One region of the Lysinibacillus sp. VIII_CA genome, then DNA from elsewhere that is predicted to be linked to it. Evidence: riboswitches for the same ligand, from Rfam matches in the RefSeq annotation. Region 1 holds a riboswitch; each other region holds the start of a gene.
The links. Region 1 has a riboswitch for cobalamin ahead of ACP3VS_RS17975 (FecCD family ABC transporter permease). Riboswitches for the same ligand answer to the same signal wherever they lie in the genome.
Positions count from the first base shown of each region.

Region 2: another riboswitch for cobalamin. It lies ahead of ACP3VS_RS05950 ((2Fe-2S) ferredoxin domain-containing protein); the one in region 1 lies ahead of ACP3VS_RS17975 (FecCD family ABC transporter permease).
Region 3: another riboswitch for cobalamin. It lies ahead of ACP3VS_RS09315 (hypothetical protein); the one in region 1 lies ahead of ACP3VS_RS17975 (FecCD family ABC transporter permease).

Region 1 covers NZ_JBNFXM010000016.1:43,546-50,223, forward strand. Annotated here, with positions in the region: gene ACP3VS_RS17970 (ABC transporter ATP-binding protein) at 1-326, opposite strand, end outside; gene ACP3VS_RS17975 (FecCD family ABC transporter permease) at 332-1,378, opposite strand; cobalamin riboswitch at 1,574-1,763, opposite strand; gene ACP3VS_RS17980 (biotin transporter BioY) at 1,918-2,514, shown strand; gene ACP3VS_RS17985 (YdhK family protein) at 2,631-3,215, shown strand; gene ACP3VS_RS17990 (response regulator transcription factor) at 3,272-3,958, opposite strand; gene ACP3VS_RS17995 (ATP-binding protein) at 3,930-5,330, opposite strand; gene ACP3VS_RS18000 (NADPH-dependent FMN reductase) at 5,460-6,002, opposite strand; gene ACP3VS_RS18005 (nitroreductase family protein) at 6,067-6,678, opposite strand, start outside.
Region 2 covers NZ_JBNFXM010000003.1:111,274-117,951, reverse strand. Annotated here, with positions in the region: gene ACP3VS_RS05975 (cobalt-precorrin-5B (C(1))-methyltransferase) at 1-67, opposite strand, end outside; gene ACP3VS_RS05970 (precorrin-8X methylmutase) at 67-726, opposite strand; gene cobK (precorrin-6A reductase) at 739-1,500, opposite strand; gene ACP3VS_RS05960 (sirohydrochlorin chelatase) at 1,497-2,444, opposite strand; gene cobJ (precorrin-3B C(17)-methyltransferase) at 2,459-4,126, opposite strand; gene ACP3VS_RS05950 ((2Fe-2S) ferredoxin domain-containing protein) at 4,131-4,502, opposite strand; cobalamin riboswitch at 4,645-4,826, opposite strand; cobalamin riboswitch at 5,085-5,269, shown strand; gene ACP3VS_RS05945 (energy-coupling factor ABC transporter permease) at 5,415-6,161, shown strand; gene ACP3VS_RS05940 (energy-coupling factor ABC transporter substrate-binding protein) at 6,163-6,435, shown strand; gene cbiQ (cobalt ECF transporter T component CbiQ) at 6,438-6,678, shown strand, end outside.
Region 3 covers NZ_JBNFXM010000005.1:104,517-111,194, reverse strand. Annotated here, with positions in the region: gene ACP3VS_RS09340 (ABC1 kinase family protein) at 1-708, shown strand, start outside; gene ACP3VS_RS09335 (C40 family peptidase) at 1,058-2,194, shown strand; gene ytvI (sporulation integral membrane protein YtvI) at 2,279-3,337, opposite strand; gene ACP3VS_RS09325 (hypothetical protein) at 3,428-3,979, shown strand; gene ACP3VS_RS09320 (glutathione peroxidase) at 4,067-4,612, shown strand; cobalamin riboswitch at 4,715-4,914, shown strand; gene ACP3VS_RS09315 (hypothetical protein) at 5,079-5,636, shown strand; gene ACP3VS_RS09310 (ABC transporter substrate-binding protein) at 5,620-6,570, shown strand.

The DNA.
Region 1 (6,678 bases):
TCTAAAAGCTTTTTATGTGGAGTCCTTCCCATACTGACTAAATCGTGAACAGTAAAGTCAAATAATACAGGTGTTTCTTGACTCACAACGGCTAAATTTTTAGCAATGGCTTTACTAGATTGCTTTAAAATATCTTGTTCATTTAACAAGACTGTCCCACTTTCCGGCTTTAGGAGACGATACATATTTTTAAGCAAGGTCGACTTCCCACTACCATTAGGGCCGATTAACCCGACAAATTGCTTTTTCTTTATTTTTACACTTACCTCGTGAAGTATTTGCTGATCGTAAATGGAGAATGATACTTGTTTTGCTTCTAATGTCATAGAACTTAATCTCCTTCACCGAAAGAATAATTGTTACGACGGAGCAACCAAATGAAAAATGGTCCCCCACAGAAAGCTGTAATAATACCGATTGGCATCTCCTGTGGGGCAATTATAATGCGAGCTAAAGCATCTGCCCAGACTAAGAATATCCCTCCTAATAAAGCACTGACCGGTATTACATATTTATAGTTAGAACCGACAATTAACCGTACTATATGCGGAATAATTAATCCCACAAATCCGATAGAACCACTGACTGCTACAAGTACCCCCGTTAAAAGAGAGACAAGTAATATGAGCTGTATGCGAAATTGTTGAAGATTGACTCCTAATGTTACAGCAGCCTCTTCCCCAAGTAATAGCAAATTTAAATTTCGATAAAATAGCCATAAAAGGGCAAACACTATGAAAAAGATGGAAGCTGGAATAATAATATTACTCCATTTAGCTCCAGCTAAGCTTCCTAACATCCAAAACATAACGGCCTTTAATGCACCCTCTTGCTTTGACATCATTAATATAAAATTAGAAATGGCTGTTAATATAAAGGAAACTGCCATTCCTGCCAATAGTAAGCGAAAAATCGAGACCCTGCCACCTACGCGCGATAAGAAAAACACTAACCCAATCGCAAGCAAAGACCCTATAAAAGCTGATACAGAAAGTGCGTAAATACCTAAAAATGAAAAAGCACCTAAAATAATTACTGAAGTTGCTCCAACTGCTGCTCCTGAAGAAATTCCTAATATGTACGGGTCTGCAATGGAATTTCTTACAAGTGCCTGAATTGCTGCCCCTGCAATGGCTAAACCCGCTCCAACAATAGCCGCAAGGATGACACGGGGTACTCTTATTTGCCATATAATAATTTCCTGTGAGCGACTCCAATCCTGCTCTATTGTTTGTTGTATAAAGGGTAATTTTGAAAGAATTACTTTCCATACATATAATGGCGTCACAGAAACAGATCCTACCATCACAGCAAATGTCATGGATACGATTAATACTAAAAGAAGCACTAAAGAAAATAACATAAATTTTTTATTCATTCATTAAACTCCTACTAAGATGATGAATGAAGCAATTAAATATACTTTCGCATGATTTTGGCCAGATCCTCTTACTTCAGTTAGCACTCAATAAAAAAAGGGCATTTCGTGCAAAATATGCACAAAAATACCCTCGAATAAACAAAGTCAGAAAATCCAGCTATTGTCCGTAATTGCTTGCATCCTCGTGGGCATTACAGGTATTACTTATTGGCAGGTCTCCTGGCTTCGATTCATCATCCTATAATTAGCCTTCCCATTTTAATAGTGGCAAATAAACATGATAGGACTCCTCGTTACAGTTGCGGGACAGCATCGGACTTCCACCGATTTCCCTTTTAAGCGACATTGTTTCAAATGTCACACCAATAGTATGTGAAGTTATAAAATTATGACGATTCTATCATACATTTTTATAGATACTTAGTCTACAAGGAATTTCCAGCATACTTGAGTTAACAATGAACAAAAATTAAGTTGACACAAAAAACTTAGTTTTTTACACTATCGGTAAGTACTCTGAAATAAGAGGTGAAATCATGACAACAGCAACAAATCAAAGTCATCAAAAATTAAGAACTGTAGATATGGCATATATTGGATTATTTTCTACCCTTATGATGATCGGCGCCAATATAACTTCCTTTGTACCCTTTATGACAGTGGGAGGAGTACCGATTACTCTCCAAACCCTTTTTGCCATTTTAGCAGGACTTATTTTGGGTAGTAGAAAGGGAGCGCTTGCCTGCACAGTTTATATGTGCATTGGATTAGCAGGAGCCCCTGTCTTTGCTCGCTTTGGTGGAGGCTTTAGTCAACTATTAAGCCCCACATTTGGATTCATTATTACCTTTATTTTAGCAGCGTATATGGCTGGATTAATGGTAGAACGAAGTGGTACGAGAAAAAGCTATATTCTAGCGGCATTTTTGGCAACTGCTCTCAATTATTTAATAGGTACCAACTGGCTGTTTATTGCATACAAACTATGGGCCAGTGCGCCAGAGGGTTTTTCCTATAGATTAGCTTGGCTCTGGATGATCCCCCCACTTCCAAAAGATATTATTTTAGCTATTTTCGCTGGTTTTTTAGCGTACCGACTGCAAAAAACATTGAAAATCTTACCCATTCAATAACGCTTACACCCACTTCTTAAGTTAATGGACTAAAGAAGTTTTTTGTAATCGTTAATGTTCATCCTTTCTGCATATTTGTTTGTTACAGTAAGGGCAAATAGAAAGGAGAATCTCATATGACATTCAAACGAAGGTGGTCAGGTGGACTATTATTAGCAGTTGTTTTACTAACTTTATCAGCTTGTTCTGAAGATAAAACGGAGCCTTCATCAACTTCAAATAATACTCCAGAGTCGGAGCAACAAACAGAAATGGATCACTCCACGATGAACCATTCTAGCTCAGCAGAAGTACCAGCTACATTAAAAAAGGCTGAAGATCCAACATTTCCGGTAGGAAGTACCGCTTTGATTAAAGATGGGCATATGGAAGGGATGAAAGGTGCTGAAGCGACAATTGTTGGTGCCTATAAAACTACAGCCTATATTATTTCTTATAATCCAACATCTGGTGGCGAACGTGTAGAGAATCATAAATGGATTATCCATGAGGAATTAATTGATGTAGGAGAAGCGCCTCTATCCTCTGACACAGAGGTAAAAACGACTGCTACTCATATGGCAGGAATGAAAAACGCGACTGTCCGAATTGAAGAAGCTGTACCAACCACTGTTTATATGGTTGATTATATTTCTACGACGAATGGTGAAACAGTGAAAAATCATAAATGGGTAACAGAAGATGAGTTAACAGCGCAATAATCCGAACAACCTCTCCCAATAGATTTGGCAGAGGTTGTTTTCTAGTTTTTATGTTCTCAAGGCTTTCGATCCGCAAACTTATGCCATTTATAGCCGATTCCCCAAACAGTTTGCAAATAATCATCAGCAGGAAAACCGCTTTTTCTTAATTTTTCACGTAAATTTCGGACATGGGAATCGATAGTGCGATCCTCAATGGATACATGATATCCCCAAACTGTATTAATAAGATGTTCCCTTGAAAATACTTTATTTTGATAATCTAGAAATAAGGACATCATGGAAAATTCTTTTGGTGTTAATGGGATGGCTTCTTGTTGAAAATATAATTCAAAGGATTCTTTATCTAAGCGTAACCCCTCAAAGACAACGACTTTGTTTTCTACTTTGGTTCTCCTTAATACAGCATGTATACGTGCTAATAGCTCTTCCTCATCGAAAGGTTTTAATATATAATCATCTGCCCCAATGTTTAATCCTTTTACAATATCCGAGTGCTCTCCTTTTGCCGTAAGCATGATGATAGGTACATGCCAAAACTTCCTGATTTCTTGGCACACTTGAAATCCATCCATCTCTGGCATCATAATATCCAAAAGAACTAAATCAACATGCTCTTCCTCTAGATATATGAGCGCATCATGAATGGACGACATGGCTCTACAATGAAACACGGGCTCTAAATAAAGAGTCAATAAATCTAACATTCTTGGTTCATCGTCTATGCATAAAATGGTTTTCATCCGCTCCTACTCCTTTAAACGATAATTCAAAAACAGTCCCTTTATTTAGTTCACTTTTAACCGTCACTTCTCCCCCATGGGCCTGTACGAGTTCCTTAACAATTGCAAGACCTAATCCAGAGCCACCTAAAGCACGACTTCTAGATTTTTCTACACGGTAAAAGCGCTCAAAAATAAACGGTAAATCTTTGTTGGGAATCCCTCTTCCTGTATCACGAATAATAATCGTTAAAACACCATTGACCTTCTTAACATTTACCGTGGTAGTATCTCCCTGTCCGCAATAGGTCAATGCGTTATTTAATAGATTGATTATTATTTGCTCTAATCTTGCCTCATCTGCCCATAACGTTAAGCCGTTTTCACAGCATACCTCAAAGTGGATATCTTTTTCTTGAAAAGCAGGGCTTAATTTCCCCTTAATGCCAGTAAAAAAAGCCTGTAAATCTAGATTTTGTTTTTCAATTATAAAGGAGTTTTCATCCATTTTAGCTAGATCAAATAAATCCTTTATTAAACGAGAAAGTCTATTTGTCTCTTCCCGTATAATGGCTAAATATTTTTGTCGATCCTGCGCTGATAAATCACGTTTATAAAGAATATCGGTATAGCCTTTAATAAAGGTTATCGGTGTACGAAGCTCATGGGCAATACTAGATAAAAACTCTTCGCGTTCCTGCCTTAAATGATTTAACTCATTGGATAGTAGCTGAATGGCATTCGATAAATCTCCAAGTTCATCTTTGCCATTTGTAGAAAGAGCGACAGTAAAATCCCCTTTACTCATTTTCAAAGTGGCCTCTTTCATCTGAATTAATGGTTCCGCAAGTTTTCTAGATAACACAATGATGACAGCAATGGTTACTAAACCAGAGACAATGCCCACAATAAGAAAATGTTTATTTAAACGTTTCATTAAAGCATGGATTGAGTCTGTATTTTGAAACATAAAGACATAGCCAATCGTTGTCTGCTCTCTTTTCATTGGACTAATAGTAGCAATAGCTTTTACCTCTCGCCAGTTATCTTGTAGAATCTTTCCCTCGTATGGAATAGTCTCATCTATTTTCTTTATCAGCTCTTTGATTTCAGGATGTAGTTGCGAGGAGGCTAAAATGATCCCCTCAGCATCTGTCACCACTACATCTGTAGATTCTTCCGATTCCATCAGGACGACATGTGCTAATGTTTCGTTATTAAAGTTCTGTTCTAATATTGTGCGATGTGAGTTTCCTCTCGCTTGCAAACTTGCTAATTCTTCTTCGACTCTAGAATTAGTCAATGAGGCGTGTAAAAAAAACATCATAAATGTTTCAATACAAAATAATGTAATGAAAAAGATGATGCCTAGCTTTAGTGATAATTTTCTCATCTGTAACCACCATTTTAGAGTTTCTTACTAGTATATCGGCAAAATATGAAGATTTCATGCAGAAAAAAACTCGATCCAAACAGAAAAAGACCCATAAGTATACTATAAACTTATGGGTTAGGTTTTAAATTAAATGTATTTTTTTGACCAGTTTAAGAAATTATCGATGACTACATCTAAGAATTTCACTGTACCCTCATCCGTCAAATTACCTTCTTCATCAAATTTAGTATGCACAGCACCGATATAAACATCATTACCACTTAGTAATGGTGAATTAATACCAGGTGAGAATAATATATCACGCAGATGTAATTGTGCTTTAACAGTACCTAAATTCCCCATAGATGCACCCATTATAATAGATGGCTTGCCAATCATTACTTTATCTACACGAGATAACCAGTCAATTGCATTAACCATCACACCTGGAACAGTTCCATTATATTCTGGTGTTATCCATAACACTGCATCTGCAGCCTTTACTTTCGCTTTAAAATCAAGTACTGCTTGTGGTGCTTCATTTTCGATATCTTGGTTGTACATCGGTAAATCCTTCAGACTTAACACTTCTAGATCCAATTTCTCGGCATAACGTTTTTCAATAAATTGAGCTAATTGCATATTATAAGATTCTTTACGGATACTCCCTACGATGGCTACTACTTTCACGATGTTTCCTCCTAAATGTATATTATTCATAGTATTTATATAACTTTTGTAATTTTATACCACTTTAATAATAAGTGGCAAATTCTTCGACTGGCTTACGATAACCGCGTAAACGACGACTGCTTTCTTTTTCTTTCCCAATAGTAATCATGAGAGCTATTTCTTGCTCTTCGGGCACATTGAAAAGCTCACGCATTTTTTGATTATCGAAGCCTATCATAGGACAAGTGTCCCATCCGCGATTTTTCGCTGCTAGCATAAATAACATTGCTGACAAAGATGCATTTCGAATCGCTTCTTCTTTCATAAATGCATCGCCGCGATCTTCATAAAAGTGAGTATTCTCAGCAACTATTTCTTCTAACTCATATGTTGTGATAATCCCTAAGTCCACCATACCCTGACTTAGTTCAGCCGTGTTTTTATAAGCTTTTTTATCACCTAATACAAGAATGACCCCAGAAGCTGAATGTACTTTATATTGACCATATGCAGCTTCTCTTACTTTTTCCTTCATAGTCTCATCTAACACAACGATGTAATTGGCATGCTGTAAGTTAAAAGCTGACGGAGCAAGTTTAACATCCTCTAAAATTGGACGTATATCTTCCTCAGTCATTTTTACGTCCTTTAAAAAATTGTTCGCCGATCGACGCTTATCAATTAATTTGGAAAA
Region 2 (6,678 bases), on a different contig from region 1:
TTGCACAGGCTCCTGTTGTATAACCGTGACGCATGTCCTTAGGATCCTTTTTTGGCTTCCGCTCCATTATTTTTTCGCCTGTTCATCCGCTAAAAGTGAAATGGCATTTAATGCGGCAACCGTCACTGTACTACCGCCTTTACGACCAACATTTGTAATGTACGGAATACCTTCAAGTTTTAGCAGCTCCTCTTTCGATTCAGCCGCAGACACGAAACCTACAGGCATACCAATAATTAAATCTGGTTTTGCTAAGCCTTCCTTAATTAAACGAATCAATTCTAGTAATGCAGTTGGGGCATTACCAATAGCATAAATACCGCCTTCATGTAATTTTGAGGCTTTTTGCATCGATATAATGGCACGCGTTGTATTTTGCTTTTTCGCTTCTACAGATACATCCTCATCCGCAATATAGCAATGTAAATCGCCACCATGTTTTTGGAAACGTTTTTTACCAGAACCACTTTCAATCATTTGCACATCCGCAATTACATGACGCCCTGCCAGAATAGACTTAACACCTGCTTCAAGTGCTCCTGGTGTAATAATAACGCTACGACCTAGCTCAAAGTCAGCAGATGCATGGATAATACGGCGCACAACCTTCCATTCATCCTCTGAAAAGTTATGCTCCCCCATTTCTTCTGCGATAATTGAGAAACTGTAATCGTAAATTTTATCTGGGTCTACTGTTAATGGTTTGAAATCAGTTTTAAAATCCATTGTTATTGCCTCCTAAAGTGTATGTTTTACAGCCTGTAACACTTCTTCAAAAGTGGAATATTGTTGGCCATATTTAATATTGGGTCTTGCAATAAGAATTGTTTCTATAGAACAGGCAAGGGCTGCCTCTAGCTTCTCGTCTACCGAGCCCACTTTGCCGCTTTCTTTAGTAATCATTAAGGTCACTCCATATTGACGGAATAATGCTTCATTTAATTCCTTTGAAAATGGGCCTTGAATGGCTACAATATCTCGCTGTGCGACACCGAGCGCCTCACATTTTTCCATATTGTCAAGTCGTGGGAGCATACGAGCAATGACTCTTGTGTTTTCTAAGCCTTGTAAAACTTTCGTAAATGTAGCAAGCGTTTTACTGCCTGTTGTCAGCATAATGACACCACGCTTTTCAGCTGCTAACTGAGCCGCCTCTTCATAATCCTTTACAACTGTAATAAGTGGGTGAGCATAATGCTCATGGGCACGTTCATAGCGGATATATGGTACTTGCGCTTTTTCAGCTGCTGCCATAGCATTTTTCGATGCCTCTTCAGCAAATGGATGAGAGGCATCTACGACCAATTGAAAGCCTTGTTCCATTATAATAGTCGCCATTTCTTCCGCTGTTAGTCTCCCTATTAAGGAAGGCAAGCCAACGTCAGCAAGACTAGAGGCTGCCGATTCCGTCACAACAGTGGCAGTTACAGCATGACCTGTACTTTGCAATTCAAGGCCCAGATTTCTTGCATCACTCGTCCCTGCTAACATGAAAATCATTTAACGGGCTCCTTTTCATGATGATGATGGTCATGGTCATGGTCGTGGTGGTGGTCATGTCCATGATCGTGATCATGATGGTGATGATGATGGTCATGTCCATGATCGTGATCATGATGGTGATGATGATGTGCATGTCCATGAATAGCAGCGTAAGCACGATAATCTTCAAGATCTTGCATACCTGTAGATGTACCATTCATCGCTTGCTCAATACGCTCTAATAAAACATTTTGTAAACGTTCGTGGTAGCCAAAGTAGTTGGCAATTTGAATTTCACATGCAGGAAATTGCTCATTGAATTTCTCACACATAACATGCATACGCTCCATTAAAATACCAGTGAATAAAAAGTAAGGAAGCATGATTATTTTCTTAGCACCTAGTTTGACGCAGCGTTCAATGCCTTCTTCAACACGTGGGTCCGTTACACCCATAAAGGCACTTTCTACGTATTTAACAGGTAGTTTTTCCCATAGCAATCGTGTGATTTTATAAAAGTCCCCATTTGCATAAGGATCACTGCCACCTCGAGCAATTAATAAAACGGCTGTATCTTCCTGTTCTTGTTCTGTATTAAATCCAATTTCAACTAAACGATCTTGTAATATCGCAAATATTTCTTCATGAATGCCAATTGTTTGACCATATGTGAATGTGATATTCGGATAATGCTCACGGGCATGCTCGATTTCTGCCGGGATATGTAGCTTGGAATGACCTGCATGAAGTAATATAATCGGGATTACATGTACCTCTGTAGCACCCTTTTTCACACAATTTGTAATACCTTCTTCAATGTTAGGAGAAGCAAATTCTAGGAAACATGTTTCTACTAGATATTGTTCATCAATGCGAGATGTCATTTGCTCGATAAATGTACGTACCTCATCATTTCCTGCTGCTAAACGGCTACCATGGCCAACAAATAATATAGCTTTCATCTCTTTTCTCCTCACTAGTCGCCGCACGGAGCTGGCTCTATTTTTATTTTGGAAGACATATCTTGATACGTAAAATGCAATATCTTTTTCACACGCTTGAAGTATTTAAATAAGCGTTCGTTTGGATGCGCATTGGCTTTATATTCTTCAATAATAGCTGTAATTAAAGGAATCAATTGTTCAGGCTCCAAGCCTTCTACAACAGGCTGTGCTGCATGAGCCGTACGTCCGACTGGTTTCGCTCCAATAAAGACATCAAATTTACTTTTACGATAGACAATCCCAATATCGTCAAATACTGCTCGATAACAAGCCATCCCACAGCCATTAAAGCCAATATTTAATGTTTTCGGTAAAGACAGACCACCAAGCTTTTCTTGAATTTCCTCCGCATATGGTATGGAATCTGCTTTTTCACCGTAGCAAAAATCGCAAGCCTTCAACGACAATACATCACCAATTGGTGCTAATAAAAAGCCTACTTGCTGTAATTTTTCAGTGATGCGTTCAGGCGTAGTTGTAGGTATTTTTAAATGGATTTGATGATCTGGTGTGTATTCCATCGATCCATCTTCGCCTACGACCTCTGCTAACGTCATCATTTGCTGTGGTGTAAAAAATTTATTGGCCACTCCAGGGCTCACTGCTAATTCAAAAATGGATTCTATTTTTTGTTGTACAAGCTTTGGAGTAACCTTGATAGCATTTGTTCCCTTTACCATTGCAAGTGCCGCTGTAGCCATTTCAAGTGCCGTTTTTTTCGGCTTTGGCATAACGGCTACACTGGGTTTATTCATTCGCCCTGCATTGGGGTCTGCCGCAAAGTCATTGCGTGCTGTTCCTGTCTCTTGATTCATCGCCCATGGCTCATTTTCTTCCCGTAAACGTTGATGTGGACGTAATGGCTGCTTTTCCTCGCCAAGTGTATATTTACGTTGGTAGCCACGTGGCGTAATCATTTTATTATCATAGAAAAACGTAGATGAGTTTCCGATAATGACGGTTGTCAGCATACCGATATCATGTTCCAACATGTCTGCCAATGTGGTCATCGTCACTTCTTGACGTTCTCGATAGGCACTTTTCACAAGCCCTACTGGAGTGTCAGGTGAACGATATTCTAAAAGAATTCGCTGTGCTTCGACAATTTGTCTTGTACGGCGACCGCTTTTAGGATTGTATAGAGCAATGACAAAATCGGCCATTGCTGCAGCTTCCACACGCTTCGCAATTAAATTCCACGGAGTGAGGTGGTCACTTAAACTAATGGTACAAGCATCATGCATAATCGGTGCACCAAGTAAACTAGCACATGAATTGATAGCTGAAATACCCGGGACAATCTCGACTTCAATACCAGTTGCCTCTGTCCAGCCTAGCTCAATTAAAACTTCATACACTAATCCCGCCATACCATAAACGCCCGCATCTCCACTCGAAATGACCGAAACTATACTTCCTGCCTCTGCTTGACGAACTGCCTCCTGAGCACGGGACACTTCTTCTGTCATGCCTGTACTGACAATAGATTTTGCACTCACTAAATCTTGAATCAGCTCAACATAGGTTTTATAGCCTATGATCATATCACTTTGTTGTAAAGCCTCTACTGCACGTGTCGTAATATGCTTAAAGTCTCCAGGTCCAAAGCCTACTACGAAAATTTTCCCTTTTTGCGCCATGTTTTTACCCCTCTTTCACCTTTTCAATCCCTTTAATGGCTGTCGTTTGCGCTGTTCGCTGCAATGTCCCTTCCCGAAGTGTATAAACATGATCGTTATGTAAGGATTCATGATGCAAATCCTGTACAAGTGTTCTAGCATGCTCCGTTGATGGTACACGGTACCAATTCCCCTGGGGGTAAGCAATAACCACACAAGCATCCTTACATCGTCCATTACAGCGTGTTCTTGTCGTATGTATTTCTTTATCTAGTGCGTTTCGCTGTATTTCGTCCCGTATAGCTTGGGTAATTTCTTCTCCATCCTTGTTCATACAGCTACTGCCATTGCAAATAAAGAGATGTGTTTTCATCCCCTCTAAATTCCACGTTGTCATTTTATGTCTCCCCTCTTTTGCTTTTGGAAAAAGAAAAACCTTTACTCTCCCGAAGAGTAAAGGTTTGTAGAAGCCAAATAAAAACGAATAGACTGAAAGACAGATCCTCGCTTTTGCTTCAACTTCTCCCTCCGAAAAGTTTGCATGCACAATCTGATAAGCAGGTTTCCTGACTTAAGCTTCATTTTACTGTCGCACCTTCCCTAGTTTGCACAGGTGGCATTGCGATTTCATCAGCTATTACAGTAGCGGGGGCTGTATTGGACTTTCACCAATTTCCCTATTATCTCGAGTTTTTCGAGCACTTATCGACGTTTTATATGAAATTTTTAATTGTATATTTAATAGAAAACTGTCTTAATCATATCTTATTATTTTAAAATTTCAATATTTCTTTAAAAATTCATGACAAATTTATCAATTTTATCAGAGAGTTTTTGGTTATTTAAAATTGGTGTTGTTCCCTTTTATTCTCAAAATCCTCAGTAATCAGAATTTTCGACATTGATAGTCTATTTCAAAATTTTTATAAAAAAGTATAGCATATTTATGGAAATTCGTGGTACACTTTGTCGTGAAATCTCACAACTTACTATTTTTGGTGTAAAATGCTCGTCATTTTACTTAAAAGGGAAGCCGGTTCAAGTCCGGCGCGGTCCCGCCACTGTAATAGGGAGCTTTATAGAAAATGTCACTGTCCAATGGATGGGAAGACCTATAAAGTGTTGAACTAGAGCCAGGAGACCTGCCGAAAATATGTGATCGTTTCATCCTACGAGGATAGGTGTGCGGCTTAGCAGATGAGAATGTTATTTGCTTTTTTAGCTATGCACTTTTCCAACAACGGAAAAGTGCTTTTTTTATTACGCACGCTACATTCTAAAAATCTATTTATAGTTTGGAGGAAGAAAATTGAAGCTGTCTTGGTGGAAACTTAGTTATTTTGTATTGGCTTTTTTAATGGTGCCAAAACGTGCCTTCGCCATGCATATCATGGAAGGTTTTTTACCAATCGAATGGGCTATTTTTTGGTGGGTAATCTCCGTCCCATTTATTATTTTAGGATTGCGCTCTATTCGTAAAACAATCGAAGAAAACCCAGAAACAAAAATGATTCTGGGACTGTCTGGTGCGTTTGCCTTTGTTCTATCAGCCTTAAAAATCCCTTCAGTTACAGGGAGCTGTTCACATCCAACAGGGGTAGGTCTCGGAACAGTCTTATTTGGACCGTTAGCGATGAGTGTCATCGGGACAATTGTTTTATTATTTCAATCTTTACTTTTAGCACATGGTGGAATCACAACATTAGGGGCTAATGCATTTTCGATGGCTATCGTAGGTCCGTTTATCGTCTACTTTGTATTTAAAGGGGCGCAAAAAATGGGGTTATCGTTTTCATTAGCTATTTTCTTTGCGGCTATGCTTGGGGATTTAGGTACATATGTGGTGACTTCTATTCAATTAGCACTTGCTTTCCCATCTGAAGTCGGTGGCTTTATGGCTTCATTTACAAAGTTCGCAAGTATTTTTGCCTTAACACAAATCCCGTTAGCTGTGAGTGAAGGGATATTAACAGTTATTGTCATGAACTTCTTGAAAAAATATAATATTAGCGAATTAAAGTCTTTACGTGTTTTCTCTACAAAGGAGGCGCACTAATATGAAACGAAATTTATTACTATTAGCGATTGTAGTGCTATTGGCCATTATCCCGCTCTTCGTCCAAAAGGGAGCAGAATTTGGCGGAGCTGATGGTGAAGCCGAAGCTGCCATTGGAGAGATTAATGCAGAGTATGAGCCATGGTTTGATAGTTTATGGGAACCGCCCAGTGGTGAAATTGAAAGCTTATTATTCGTGCTACAAGCAGCTATTGGTGCTGGTTTTATCGGCTACTTTATCGGCTATATGCGTGGCAAGCATAAAGAAGGTTAAGAATGATGTTACTCATTGATAAGTATGCGTATCTCAATAAGCTAGCGTACGTTCATCCTCTAGAAAAAATGATATTTTCATTAGGACTACTTTTATTCACGCTTATTATGAGAGAGGAACGACTTTCACTCATTACATTTTTTGTAATGAGTGCTTTTATCATTTGGGGTGCGAAAATCCCACTAAAATACTATGCGAAGCTATTATTACTACCAGGATTTTTCTTATTCACAAGTCTCATCT
Region 3 (6,678 bases), on a different contig from region 1:
GGTATTCAGCTCAACGACTCCAGCGTTTTGTACGATGGCTTAACACTATTAGTGGAAAATGCGGATCATGCGGAACGCGCAAGAATGGAACAAGCAATTGATCAAATTTTGCTAAAAATCTCATATGTAGATCGCATACCAACAGAAGAATTAATACATGCTTTATTTACCGTGGTGCGGGATTTTGGACTTGCCTTTTACCCTGCGGTAGGTTTAGCACTCCGCTCATTGGTGACATTAGATGGAACATTAAGGGTAATTGATCCACGTTTTGATATTTTTACGGAAGCTAAAGATTTTTCTGCTACATATATGCGTGCTTCTTTCCTAAAGCCATTTAAAGAACCTATGGCTACAAAAGAACGGTTGCAAGAGGAATTATCCATGCTGATACCAACTTTGCGTAAAATGCCAAGAAGAGTGGATCAACTAATTCAGCGTGTAGAAAGTGGGAAAATTATTTTACATCACGATATATTTTCTGATGAACATAATGCCCGATTCATCACCCATTTGTTTTCACGATTTGTACTGCTTTTAGTAGGGATTACATTTGGAATTATATCTGTTGCCCTTTTGGCAATCTCACAATTTATTCATGATTCTTATGCAGTGTACCTAAACACTGCTGCTTATTTAGGGTTATTTTTATGTGCAATTTTGTTAGTAAGGTTATCAATACAGGCATTGCGTTCCATGAAACAGTAGGTAGGGATCAATTCCCTGCCTCTTTTTTTTTGAAACATTTCTGAGTAATATTACAAAAACATTACAAAGTAGATCGTGGGACTAATGTCGAATTAGCTAAAAACAGATGTATGTAGAATAAATAAGTGCGTTGTAGAATAATTGGTATTTTACGCGAATGTTACAGAAATGTTTCGAGTTTTACTAATGTATTAAATAGATAGGAAATAGTATAAAAGTTATGCTGGAAATGCTAAACTTTAAAAGGCTAAAACAAATATATAAGAACAAATGATTAAATTTAGAATCGTTCAACAGATTACATAGAGTATTCAGAGCGAAATTGATAAATGAAGGGAAATGAAGGTACGTGGGTAAGCGCAATAAATGGCGTAAGTCGATGGTGCTAGCTTTAGCACTAGCAGGCGGCTTATTATTTAATACAATTCAACCAACAGAAGTACATGCTGAAGAAACTTCTCAACAAATGATTGAGAAAAAGGCTGAAATAGATGCACAGGTTAAAAAATTACAAGAAGAACTAACGAAATTACAACAAGAGATCGACGAAAAAGTAAAAGTATTTAAACAAGTACAAGCGGAAATTAAAGAAGTGGATGCTAGTATTGTTGAAACAAAAAAACGTATTGAGCAACGTTCTAAAATCTTAAGTGAACGTATGGCTGCATACCAAGCACAAGACAACACAGTCGGTGTTTATTTAAATGTAGTTCTTGAAGCAAAAAGCTTTGCCGATTTAATGGACCGTGTCGTAGCGGTTAAAACATTAATGGATGCGGACCAAGAATTAGTGGATCAACAAGAAGCTGACAAAGCGAGCTTAGAGCAACAAAAAGCTACATTAGATGAAAAACAAAAAGAGCTTCAAAAACAATTCCAAGAGCTTCAACAAAAAGAAAGCGAAATGGAAGTGAAAAAGGCTGAAAATGAAGCAAAATCATTAGCCTTAAAAGCTCAAATTGCTACAAAACAGGAAGAAGAGCGTTTAGAAGCAGAACGTAAGGCAGCAGAAGAGGAGGCGGCTCGTTTACGTGCTCTTCAAGCAGCAACACCAGTAGTACAAGCTACTCAAAATAACGGTGATGGTGAACAACCACAAAAAATTATCGTTGGTTCAGGCGCTGGTACTGCCTCTTCAGGTGATGCAATTTCTACAGCAAAACAATTCCTTGGTCGTCCATATGTATGGGGTGGTAATAATCCAACTTCAGGGTTTGACTGTTCTGGTCTTGTACAATGGTCTTACAAACAAGCAGGCGTTTCTTTACCACGTACTGCATCTCAACAATATTTAGCAACACAACGTATTTCTGCTGGTGAAGCACGTGTTGGTGACTTAGTATTCTTTAGCTATGGCTCAGGTGTAGCGCATGTAGGTATCTACTTAGGTAACAACACAATGATTGATGCTCAAAATAATGGTGTTGTCATTGAATCACTTGATTGGTGGAATCAATATTTAGTAGGCTTTGGTCGAATTCAATAAGCCACCATATTATATAGACGATTAACTTGATAAAAAGGTCATCTTTGTAAAGAAAAAATACAAAGATGACCTTTTTTATTGGGATTAAATTTTAAAGTTCACTTTAATGATGCCTGTTTCCTTCAAGGCGATAAAGAAAATAATGACAAAGGGTCCAATAAGCAAACCGATAATTCCAAATAACTGTAGACCAATAAACATAGCAATTAATGTTGGTAAAGTTGATAAACCGATATGTTCTCCCATCAGTTTAGGCTCGACTACACGACGAATAATGAGTAAAATAGCAGCTAAGATGAATAATTTTACAGCAATAGCTGTGTTTCCCATTAAAAGGTGATAAAACCCCCACGGTGCTAGAATAATGATGGAGCCTAAAAAAGGGACTATATCTATCAGCCAAATAATAATAGTCATCGTTATGGCGTATTTCGGCTGGATTAATAAAAGTCCAACAAGTGTAACGCCTCCAATAATGAAGCTTACAAATAAATGTGCTTTCATATAGCCTAATGTTGCATCCTTTAAACGGTTTAAAATAATTTTTATTTTCTTTGCTGTATTAGGCTTTAAATACTTATAAGTAATGCGCTTCAATTTTGGCAGATCAAGCATAAATAGGAATAGGGCAATCATATAGACGAGAAGACTGATAAATAGCCTTGGAATCTCTGAAAAGAAGGCTGAAACTTTGCTATAATTAAAGAAACTTAAAAAAGTTTCTTCAATTTTCTTTATGAAATCCATTGTGGTTTTTTGAAGCGAAGTACTAACTTCAGGTGGAAAGTCTTCAGTGTATTTAGAAATATTTTCTTGCATATGAAGCCACATATCTGATAGCTTGGAAATATAATAGGGAGCTTGCTTAGACAATAAAATTATTTGCGTCATGATCTGTGTAATTGAAATATAGCAAATAATAGAAATTATAATGACACTCACTATGTATATAAAGGCAACTGCAATTTTTCGAGACATTTTCCAGCGCCTTTTAAAGAACATGACGATCGGTTCAAGGAAAAATGCGCTAATAGCTGCTAATATTAACGGCATAGATACAGGAATAATAAAATAAGCAGCTATAATTAGTGACAGAATCACTAGCAATCGAAAAATCAATTTCCTAGCATTAAATTTATTCATAAACTCACCTTCTTTGCGAAAAAAATTAAGTTAAGTGTACCATAAATAAAGTTTAATGACGTTCTGAAACAATAAAGGTAGGGATAAATTATGGAAAAAGAGATTTTGCAACTTTTTAATAATCTAACAGAGCGTAATCGAGATATACAATATGAATCTTACGAGGAACTGATGAAAATTCTGCAGGAGCCCGTAGATTGGACATATGCAGTGTGGGAACAGCTTGTACAAGCACTTACATATAAAAATGGCCATGCCCGTGCACTTGCCGCGCAAATTTTATGTGCTTTAGCTGCAAACAGTGATCCCGAAGAAAGAGTATTGGAAGATTTTTTAAAGATTTGGGCTGTGACCTATGATGATAAGCCTGTCACGGCAAGGCATACATTACAAGCTATTTGGAAAATTGGTTTAGCAGGCCAAGTACAAAGCGATTTAGTTGTATCTTTTTTAGCCAAGAGATTTCAAACTTGTTTAGATGAGAAGCATCCTACTCTCATTCGCTATGATATTATTGTATCCTTAAAAAAATTATATGATCATACGAGTGATTCTAAATTATTAGACATAGCACATCGATTAATTAATGAAGAGCAAAATGTTAAATATAAAAAGAAATATAAGTCAGCCATCCGTTCCTAGTAACGAGATGGTGTTTTTTGTGCAAACTCTTTGGTTATTGGAGAATAGTCAATTATAATATATGAAAAAAACAAAAGGGGTTAGGGAATGAGCATTTATAATTATTTAGTACGAAAGCCGAATGGTGAAATTTTATCAATGGAAACATTTCGCGGAAAAACATTGCTAATAGTTAATACAGCTAATCAGTGCCGATTTACATATCAATTTGAAGACTTACAAAAAATGTACGATAAATATGGAAAAAATAATTTTGTCGTTCTAGGTTTTCCTTGTGATCAATTTGGCCACCAAAATCCAGAAGATGGAGAGGAAACTGCGCATCTTTGTAAAGTAAACTACGGAGTTACGTTCCCCATTTTTGAGCTTATCCAAGTAAATGGTGAGACGACACATCCTTTATTTAATTATTTAAAACATGAAGTCGATTTCCGTGAATTCGGGAAAGCAAGCATGCAGGAGAAAATGCTGGCTGAGGCGATCGTTCAATTTGCTCCAAGTTTTTTAGATGGTCGAAATATTCGCTGGAATTTTACTAAATTTTTAGTAGATGCAAGCGGAAAAACCGTAGCTCGCTTTGAGCCTACAGACTCACAGCTTGATATTGAGCAAGCAATTGAAAAAGTATTATAGTCGAGTAACTTTAATGCTATGATATCGCCTATAAAACGAGTATACTTTTTGTACGTAACTATTTTTTCCTATCAATCTATGATAAACTGCATTACAAGTGAATTATTCTTGCAGAATAAAGGTGCTTGCTAGCATAATCGGGAATTCGGTAAAAGCCGAAGCTGTTTCCGCAACTGTAAGTACAGCCATTATAAAGATTAGCCACTGTTTCGTAGGAAATGGGAAGGTTCTTTATAGCTATTATATATTTCATATAATAGCATTGTACAAGCCAGGAGACCGACCTTTATTTGAACGTATAACAACTCTTCGGAAGCTAGGAGGATATACGGCAAATACATAGGCAGTGTCGTGTTTGTATGACAATCATTATGTTATTTTCGTCGTTCCTTTGCGTGAGGAGCGACGTTTTTTTATGTACTGAACAAGCGAGAATTTTCATTTGGAAAAATGGGGGGATAGTAGATTGAAAAAAGATGCACGTTATTCTTGTTATCCTTTTATGCGTGAGAGGGCTTCAACTGTCGATTTTGAGATTCGCACAGATAGTTTAACAACGCATATAGGGGTTGCACTAGCTGTAGTGAAGAAAGAGGATGTCCAGGCTGTTGCAGATGATTTAATGCAGATTTTACCTATGGCTTATCATGTTAATGGCTCTGTTCGTGGAAAGCTAGCAGTTACAGATGAAGATCTATCCTGGTTAAGTGCGCGCTATGATTTTTATGTTCGTCATGTGAAGGATGAGATTCAAAATTTTGTTTTACCTCAAGGAACAGAGGCGGCGGCTGCTCTACATCTTTGCCGTAGTGAGGCGAAAAAATCGTATCGAACTTTACACAAGGTTTCAGAAGAACAAGAGGTGCCGTCTATTCTCTTTGATTATTTAGGCTTATTAGCCAATGTATGTTTTGTAATGGCTGTCTATATGAATCAACAAGCCGGAATAGCTGAAATTCCGTTTATGAGTAAATCCTATCCAATGAAAAAGAAAAAGGTGAATAATAATGAAGAAACTATTTAATTTACACTGGCTATCGGTCTTATTGCTAGCGCTCGTTTTAGCAGGTTGTGGTACCGCGGGAGATACAAAAAATAAGGATGTGTCTCAAGATGAACAAAAGATTGAGCAAACAAGTTATAAAGTAACCGATGATCGTGGTGTGGAAATAGAGTTTAAGGAAGTGCCAAAAACAGTTGTGTCTTTACAACCTAGTAACACAGAAATTCTATTTGCACTAGGGGTTGGCGATAAAATTGTAGGTGCCACTGAATATGATACTTATCCAGAAGCAGCTCAAAAAATCGAACGTGTTTCTGATACTGTGAATTATAACAGTGAGCGAATTATAGCGTTAAAGCCAGATGTTGTGATTGCGTATACGATTGGTAAGAAGGATGCACTTAAGCCACTCGAAGATGCAGGAATTAAAGTGTTTGTTATTCAATCAGCGGCTACATTCGATGATGTATATGGAGATATCGAACAAATTGCTGCCGTTATGGATGTGAAGGAAAAAGGAAAGGCATTAAACGAAGAAATTAAAGCAAAAATCGCTGATGTGAAAACAAAGGTTAAAGAAGTAAAAACACCCAAAAATGTTTATTTAGAGATTAGTCCAAAGCCTGAAATATATACAGCAGGCTCTAGCACTTTCCAACAAGAAATATTAAATACGGCAAATGTAAAGAATGTGTTTGCAGATTTAAATGGCTGGAAGCTAGTATCTGAGGAAGATGTTATTGCGAGAAATCCAGACGTCATTTTAACAACAGTCAACTATACAGAAAATCCAATTGGAGAAATCCTTGCTCGTGATGGGTGGAATACGGTATCAGCTATTCAAAATAAGGCAGTTCAACCCCTTGACACAGATATCTCAAATCGCCCAGGTCCGCGTATCGGTGAAGCAGTTGAGCTAGTTGCTAAAGCTGTGTATCCAGAGTTATATAAATAAGATCGTAGAAAATGCTAGTTGTTTATTACAGCTAGCATTTTTTATTTTATTACCTAGTGTGAAAATTGGTATTCATGTAGTTTGTTCGATAGAATAAAGATAAGAACA